2 regions of the Superficieibacter sp. genome follow, and region 2 is predicted to be linked to the other one. Evidence: predicted binding sites of a transcription regulator. Region 2 holds the regulator's gene; the other holds the start of a gene.

Region 1 (4,422 bases), on a different contig from region 2:
CGCGCTGCGTCGCCTGACGCTTAATGATAATTCGGCTATCGCCGCCGTCATTCGTCAGGTTTCCGCTGAATATGGTCTTACCGCTGACAAAGGCTATACGGTAGCCGATCCCAACCTGGATGAGCTGTATCAGCTCTATAGCCAGCCGGGCTACGCTTACTGGGTGGTCGAACAGGATGGGAACGTCGTGGGCGGCGGCGGGGTGGCACCGCTGGCCTGTAGCGAGCCGGATATCTGCGAGCTACAGAAGATGTATTTTTTGCCGTCGGCGCGCGGTCAGGGGCTGGCAAAAAAACTGGCGCTGCTCGCGCTGGATCATGCCCGCGAGCAGGGTTTTACCCGCTGTTATCTGGAAACCACGGCGTTTCTGAAAGAGGCGGTAGGATTGTACGAACATCTCGGCTTCCGCCATATTGACGGCCCGCTCGGCTGTACCGGGCATGTGGATTGTGAAGTCAGGATGCTAAAAGATCTTTAAAGCGCCCGCGCGCGGCTTTTCTTCTCTGCGATAAAAAACGGCTGGAAACCGATACGGGCTCCAGCCGTTTTGCTTATTCAGCCATGCGACAAATAAAGTGGTTTATCCATTGATATGGATTCGGCAAAAACGGCGCTGAAACAATAAAAAGCGCCGCTCAAAAGATAAAATCCGGTTCAGGGTCTTGTCGACCCTGAATCTATTATTTCGCTGAATCAATCGCGAAACGAATCACGCCTGCGGCTTTATCCTGCGGCAATTTCAGGACGTTATTCCACAGATCCTGAACAATATTACAGGTGATCTTCTCTTTACCCACGCCGGTGCGCGGATCGGACATGATCGACAAATCCGCACCGTATTTCTGGCTCAGCGCCTGAGCAATCGGCTGAATATCCTGCTGCGCATCCCGCCGCTCCTGTGGCGTAACGGTATGCTTATTCGGGCCGACGGCGGCGCGCATCATTGCGGCGTCGGTTTCCATGCGGCGATTAAACATTTCCTGCGACACAATACGCACCGGGTTAATCCCGCCCTTCACTTCCGGGAACAAGAAACGGTAGCAGTCATCATCACTGGATTTTTGCACCGCTGCGGTCTGCTCCATATTGATTTTCATATAGGCCACCACGTTTTCATCCGGCGCGGTTTGCAGACGCTTCATTTGCAGATTCAGCACCTGCGGTTGGATCTCATCAACAATTTCCTGCTCTTTTTTGCCTTCCTTTTGCATCGTCAGCGCGCGCTGGCGGATCTGCTGCCAGAGCTGCGGATCCTGCTCTTTCAAAACCTGGTAGGTGGGCATCGTCCCGACAATCTCGTCGAACTTTTGATCTTCCGTTTTAGACGAGGATCGGCTGGCGAGCCAGAAGAAGGCAACGAAGGCGATAACCCCGGCCAGCACTGCGATGTGCCATTTTTTCATGTGATTTCCTTAAACGTATACCGGGACGCCGCTGTGAAAACGAAATTCGTCGTCCGGGCGGGTAATGAGCGCCGCTTCGATCTCCCCAAAATGGCGCACGCGTGGTGCAATATCCTCACCCGCTATCTGCTGCGCCAGCGTCAGGTAATCCTGATAGTGACGCGCTTCAGAACGCAATAAAGAGAGGTAAAACTTCTGTAGATCCTCTTCCAGATGCGGCGCAAGTGCGGCAAACCGCTCGCAGGAGCGCGCTTCGATATAAGCCCCGCAAATCAGTTTGTCGATAAGCGTCAGCGGCTCGTGAGTGCGCACTTCTTTGAGCATGTTCTTAGCATAGCGGCTGGCGGTAATTTTGACGTAGGGAATGTTACGTGCCGCCATCGCCTCGCGCACCTGCCAGAAATGGTGTAGTTCCTCTTTGATTAATAACACCATACTGTCAATAAGCTGGCGACCCCACGGATCGTCGGTGCGCGGCATAACGCTTTTACCAATTTGTTTATGCAGCGCGATAAAGTCCGGCTCCGGCCCTTCACGGAAGGTAAAAGCTTCATACGGTTGCAGCCATGCCAGCAGTTCATCGCCGCCGCGTTTATCGGCAACATATTTACGCACCAGCAGCATCGCGGTTTGCGCGGCTTTCAGTTCGCAAACCATGTGGTCGGTCAGCAGCAGGGGGAGATTCGCCGGATCGCGGGCTTTATCGATCCACGGCTGGGGCGTTTTACAGAGCAGAAATTGATTAATCGGGGAGAGTATATGCAGGTAATCCATGAATCATCCTGAAAGCGCGGCAGACGGGCTGCCGCACCGGAGTTAAGACTTAGTGACGCACGCCGTCGTCGTCTTCATCTTCATCGAGATCGTCTTCATCGCCTTCTTCAGCGTCAGGATCTTCAAAGTAAGTGCCCCAGCCGTCATATTCAACGTTGAATTTTTCAGCCAGGTTCATCAGTTGCTCGACCTGCGCGTCGATCAGATCGGCGTTAAGGGCGCATTCGCTGAGGATGTCACAGCAGATCACCGTGTCGCCCTCTTCCACTTCCAGCTCTTCCGGCTCGGTGACTTCGTAGCCCAGCTTGAAGGCTTCAACCGCAAATTTCTCCAGCGTGTCGAAATCGTCGGCGGAAAGGTGATGCTCGATGGTGTACAGGGCATCAGGATCGCTGCCGTCTTCAATCAACTCTTCAATCGTTAAACGCGTCTCTTCGCGCTGCTCTTCCAGGTATTCCGGGTTTGCCATGGCTGATTCCTCATAAATTGCCGCAGTTACTTATATTGTCACACACCGCTGACATTGCCTCCAGCCGATCCAGCAAAGATTTCTGAAATGGGGTTGCAATTGCATATTCATACATATAAATTGAATTTTAATTCAATAAGTGACCTGTGTCATGAGAGGGAAAAGATGACTTCGTTCTATCAGAAACACGTTCTAAAACTGCTCGACTTCACGCCTGCTGAAATTCATACGCTGCTGCAACTCGCCGCTAAACTAAAGGCGGATAAAAAACAGGGCCAGGAAATACAAAAGCTTAGCGGTAAAAACATCGCGCTCATCTTCGAAAAAGACTCGACCCGCACCCGATGCTCTTTCGAAGTTGCCGCATACGATCAAGGCGCACGGGTCACCTACCTTGGCCCCGCCGGAAGCCAGATTGGGCATAAAGAATCAATTAAAGATACCGCGCGCGTGCTGGGCCGGATGTACGACGGCATTCAGTATCGCGGCCACGGTCAGGAAGTCGTCGAGACGCTGGCCGAATTTGCGGGCGTGCCGGTATGGAACGGCCTGACCAACGAATTTCATCCCACGCAGCTACTGGCGGATTTACTCACCATGCAGGAGCATCTGCCGGGGAAAGCGTTCAGCGAGATGACGCTGGTGTATGCCGGTGACGCGCGCAACAACATGGGTAACACCATGCTGGAAGCGGCGGCGCTGACCGGGCTGGATCTGCGTCTGGTTGCGCCAGAGGCCTGCTGGCCGGAAGCCAGCCTGGTTGCGGAATGCAAAGCGCTGGCAGCACAGACCGGCGGTAAAATTACCCTGACCGACGATGTCGCCAGCGGAGTGAAAGGCGCGGACTTTATTTATACCGACGTCTGGGTCTCGATGGGGGAAGCGAAAGAGAAATGGGCCGAACGTATCGCCCTGCTGCGTGATTACCAGGTCAACAGCCACATGATGCAGCTCACCGGCAATCCGCAGGTCAAATTCCTGCACTGCCTGCCCGCATTCCACGACGATCAAACCACGCTCGGCAAGCAGATGGCGCAGGACTTTGGTCTGCATGGCGGGATGGAAGTGACCGACGAAGTATTTGAGTCCGCCGCCAGCATCGTGTTCGATCAGGCGGAAAACCGGATGCACACCATCAAAGCGGTAATGGTGGCGACCCTGGCGCAGTAAAACCCTCCCCGGAGCGCGCGACAAACCCGCGCGCTCTGGTCACTCTCATTCCACCAGCAGTTTCACCACCACTTTACGCACCTGGGCAGGCACGCCAACGGCGCACAGCGGCTTATGCACTTCGCCCGGATAAAACACCACAAAATCCCCTTCGTTCAGCACCACGGTTTTTTCCTCTTTACCTTCCGGCAGGAAGGCAATGTCTTTATCCGCCAGCCAGTCGGTTTCCGGCGTCGCAGGCGGCTGGGTGCTGAAGGTCATCCCTTCCTGGCCTTTTAAGACGATCTGGATATCAAGATAGCGCGCATGGTACTCCGCCCGACGCTGCGCAAACGGCTCGGTGGTATCTTCCGAGACCAGATAAAACAGACGGCTGCCGTCGATATCATGCTTACCGGTCGCCGTGGCATCGGTAACGTGCGCTTTAATGTGCTCAATCGCCTGACGCAGTTCCTGCGGCAGCCAGCTTTGCAGATGGTGAATGTTGCCAACGATCATGGTTCAACCCCTTAATTAAAACAGCGTTTCATCTCCAACCGTTATACGAAAAATCCCCCAATCCTGCCAGCGGTTTTTAATGAAGGTTTGCGATAGCGCATGTTTATT
Region 2 (4,422 bases):
CGCCGCGCTATGACAGCACCGATGAATCACCGGTCAGCTACAATCAGGCGGTGCGCCGCGCTGCGCCTGCGGTAGTCAACGTCTATAACCGTGGGCTGAACAGTTCCAGCCATAATCAGCTTGAAATCCGCACGCTCGGCTCCGGGGTGATTATGGATGAACGCGGTTATATCGTGACCAACAAACACGTCATTAATGATGCGGACCAGATTATCGTGGCGCTTCAGGACGGGCGCGTTTTTGAAGCGTTGCTGGTCGGTTCGGACAGTCTGACCGATCTGGCGGTACTCAAAATCACCGCCACCGGCGGCCTGCCGGTCATTCCGATTAACCGCAAGCGCATCCCGCATATTGGCGACGTCGTACTGGCGATTGGCAACCCGTATAACCTCGGTCAGACCATCACTCAGGGGATTATCAGCGCTACCGGGCGTATCGGCCTCAACCCGTCCGGGCGGCAAAACTTCCTGCAAACCGATGCTTCCATTAATCACGGCAACTCCGGCGGCGCGCTGATCAACTCGCTTGGCGAACTGATGGGCATCAACACGCTGTCCTTTGATAAAAGCAACGATGGCGAGACGCCGGAAGGCATTGGTTTCGCTATTCCCTTCCAGCTAGCGACCAAAATTATGGATAAGCTGATCCGCGATGGCCGGGTGATCCGTGGCTATATCGGTATTGGCGGACGTGAAATTGCGCCGCTGCACGCGCAGGGTGGCGGCATCGATCAAATTCAGGGGATTGTGGTCAATGAAGTGTCACCGGGCGGCCCGGCGGCAGACGCGGGCATTCAGGTAAACGACGTGATCGTATCGGTCAATAACAAACCTGCCGTTTCCGCGCTGGAGACGATGGATCAGGTGGCGGAGATTCGTCCGGGGTCGGTCATTCCGGTGGAAGTCATGCGTGAGGATAAAAAGCTGAAGCTGGATGTCACTATTCAGGAGTACCCGGCGGCGGGGAACTAGCACGCGGGTAACACGATAACTGGCCCGGCAGGCAGGGTGCCGCCGGGCCGGTGATGCTTATTTATTCACAAACTCTTCGCCAAGCTGGATATCTTTTTTCAGCGTCTCCAGCATACCTTCCAGCGCCTGCTGCTCAAATGCGCTCAGCGTGCCGTAAGATTTACGTTCTTCAATGCCGTTTTTGCCCAGCAGCAGCGGCTGCGAGAAGAAGCGCGCATGCTGACCGTCGCCTTCAACATAGGCACACTCAACAACGCCCTGCTCGCCCTGCAACGCACGTACCAGCGACAGACCAAAGCGTGCCGCCGCCTGGCCCATAGAGAGCGTGGCAGACCCGCCACCGGCTTTCGCTTCCACCACTTCCGTACCCGCATTCTGAATACGTTTGGTGAGATCGGCGACTTCCTGGCTGGAGAAGCTCACGCCAGGGATCTGCGACAGCAGCGGCAGAATGGTGACGCCAGAGTGACCGCCAATGACCGGCACTTCGACATCCGTCGGCTTTTTGCCTTTCAGTTCCGCAACAAAGGTGTTGGAGCGGATAATATCCAGCGTGGTCACGCCAAACAGTTTGTTCTTGTCATAGACGCCCGCTTTTTTCAGCACTTCAGCCGCAATTGCCACGGTGGTGTTCACCGGGTTAGTAATGATGCCAATGCAGGCTTTCGGGCAGGCTTTGGTAATTTGCAGCACCAGATTTTTCACGATGCCCGCGTTAACGTTGAACAGATCGGAGCGATCCATACCCGGCTTACGCGCTACGCCTGCGGAGATCAGCACGACGTCAGCCCCTTCCAGCGCCGGAGTGGCGTCTTCACCGGAAAAACCTTTGATTTTAACGTCAGTCGGGATATGGCTAAGATCGACGGCTACGCCGGGCGTGACTGGCGCGATGTCGTACAGAGAGAGTTCTGAACCTGAAGGCAGTTGGGTTTTTAGTAGTAGGGCAAGCGCCTGGCCGATACCGCCCGCAGCGCCGAGGACTGCAACTTTCATCCTAAACTCCTTATTATGGTTAATTAAATTGACCGTAAATCCGTTGCAGTGACAGTAGTTAACGACGCCAGCAAATACAAATGCCATGCATCTGGAATGCGTCATCACGCGCAATATTGTGACTGGAAAAAGCACAATATGTATTGCGTATGAGAGAGTGTCACTTCAGGTAACGTATCAACACGCGGTTACATTACACCGGGGAGGCTAATCAAAACAACATCATTTTGATAACAATTAATTTACTTTTAAGCCAATCCCTTTCCCGTGACAGAAACATGTTTCTTCATAATGAAATTTGATAAAATCACGCCCTTTCATAACATTATTTCCGCCATTACCACGGCATAACGTTTGCATAAAAATTCACCAGTATGCATAATAATGTTGTTTCTACCGCCATAATATGGGTGACTTATGCGAAGCTCGACTAAACAAGAAGAATTAGTCAAAGCGTTTAAAGCGCTGCTAAAAGAAGAAAAATTCAGTTCTCAGGGAGAGATCGTTCAGGCGTTGCAGGAAGAGGGCTTCGATAACATCAACCAGTCCAAAGTTTCCCGCATGCTGACCAAGTTTGGCGCGGTGCGTACCCGCAACGCCAAAATGGAAATGGTCTACTGCCTGCCCGCAGAACTGGGCGTGCCAACCACTTCCAGCCCGCTGAAGAACCTGGTGCTGGACATCGACTATAACGACGCCGTGGTGGTGATCCACACCAGCCCTGGTGCCGCGCAGCTGATTGCCCGCCTGCTGGATTCGCTGGGTAAAGCGGAAGGCATCCTCGGTACGATTGCCGGTGACGATACCATTTTCACCACGCCTGCCCGTGATTTTACGGTTAAAGAGCTGTACGAAGCGATCCTCGTCCTCTTTGAGCAGGAGCTTTAAGCGCAAGATCCCTTCAGGCCAACTGAAGGGGTCGGCTTTCCCCCACTGCATTAACGCGATTATCCCCTGCCTTTTCTTTAACACTTAGTGCGATATCACGCTGCATCTCATTCACAAAACGAATGATTCCACGCTAAAAAGCACGAAAAGCTTAATCCATTCATCCTTCTGATTTATCTGTATTTTCCTGACAAGGCGCGCACAAAAACCTCATTTTTTATTTCTTATGGCTATATAAAATAACATCGTTAAAACATATTGACGCGAGTGATAGTTAGCCTGTTATTAATTATTCGCGTGATTAGTGTATACTTGATTTTGTGATGAGGGTCACGAAATAAGACCCTGATGAAAAAATTCTTATGAGGTGAACACGATGAAAATCAAAACCACTGTAGCCGCTCTTGGCCTCCTTTCCGCTGTTTCTTTTGGCGCTTTCGCCGCTGATTCTATCTCCAGCGATCAGGCACTGAATCGCGAAGCGCTGGGCACCGTTTCGGTAAGCGCTGTCGGCACCGCACCAATGGATATGCGTGCCATGCTGAACGAAAAAGCGAATGAAAAAGGCGCATCCGCCTACCGTATCATTGAAGCGCGTACCGGCGACCACTGGCACGCAACCGCAGAACTGTACAAGTAAACCCTCGTCGTCTTGTCTGACGACTCTTGCCCCCGTTCGCCGGGGGCTTTTTTTTGTCTAATGCCGCACGTTAAAGCGCAACTGCCCTTCCAGTTCTTCTTCCGCTTCATCAAATAACAGGATGAGCGCACCGAAGCGCCGACGCCTGGCTTCTGACAGATGCACAAACTCGATCTCCAGCGGCAGGGGTAGCTGCGCGCCCATCACCACGTCCCATAACGAATCCAGATCGCTGACCTGCTGTTCCGGCAGATCAAAGGCGCGAGCGAATTCGCGAAAGAAATCGTGTTGGTTTTTAATCGTCGAAAAGTCAAAAGTAGTGGTTTTCATTGCCCGATCCAGACCTGACGGGCGGCGTTTGCCGCCCGGCTGCTTATAATCCCCCGATGTGCAGGGTTTTCACTTCCAGAAATTCTTCCAGCCCCAGCACGGACCCTTCACGGCCCAGCCCGGACTCTTTTACCCCACCGAACGGCGCAAGTTCGGTCGAGACGGCGCATTCATTGACGCCAATCATGCCGCTTTCCAGCGCCTGAGAGACGCGGAAGACGCGCGGCAGGCTCTGGGTATAAAAGTAAGCGGCCAGGCCGAAAGGCGTATGGTTGGCGCGCTGGACCACTTCATCTTCACTGGTGAAACGGAAACAGGCCGCCACCGGGCCGAAGGTTTCCTCCTGCGCCAGCTTCATCCCATCGTTACAGTCACCGAGCACCGTCGGCTGCCAGAAGTTACCGCCCAGCGCGTGCGCTTTCCCGCCCGCCAGCACTTTCGCACCTTTGGTAACAGCGTCGTCGATGTGCTCACGCACTTTATCCACGGCGGAAGGCTCGATCAGCGGCCCGACCACCACGCCCTCTTCCAGCCCGTTGCCGACCTTCAGGTCATTTACCGCATCGCTGAGTTTGTTTACGAAGCGGTCGTAAATGC

Evidence for each region. Region 2 encodes ArgR, which controls arginine synthesis, uptake and breakdown. Its sites were predicted from a motif close to ANTGAATAAAAATACANT; they were not measured.
Region 1: a site for ArgR is predicted at 2,766-2,783, ahead of argF (ornithine carbamoyltransferase). Genes of this name have one in related genera too.

The regions. Positions count from the first base shown of each region.
Region 1 is NZ_DAMAPU010000025.1:25,935-30,356, reverse strand. It holds gene RT197_RS21715 (GNAT family N-acetyltransferase) at 1-478, shown strand, start outside; gene RT197_RS21710 (topoisomerase II) at 681-1,403, opposite strand; gene miaE (tRNA isopentenyl-2-thiomethyl-A-37 hydroxylase MiaE) at 1,413-2,177, opposite strand; gene rraB (ribonuclease E inhibitor RraB) at 2,227-2,646, opposite strand; gene argF (ornithine carbamoyltransferase) at 2,812-3,816, shown strand; gene RT197_RS21690 (YhcH/YjgK/YiaL family protein) at 3,862-4,314, opposite strand.
Region 2 is NZ_DAMAPU010000018.1:34,137-38,558, forward strand. It holds gene degS (outer membrane-stress sensor serine endopeptidase DegS) at 1-971, shown strand, start outside; gene mdh (malate dehydrogenase) at 1,029-1,967, opposite strand; gene argR (transcriptional regulator ArgR) at 2,385-2,855, shown strand; gene yhcN (peroxide/acid stress response protein YhcN) at 3,232-3,495, shown strand; gene RT197_RS20035 (barstar family protein) at 3,553-3,825, opposite strand; gene RT197_RS20040 (NAD-dependent succinate-semialdehyde dehydrogenase) at 3,869-4,422, opposite strand, start outside.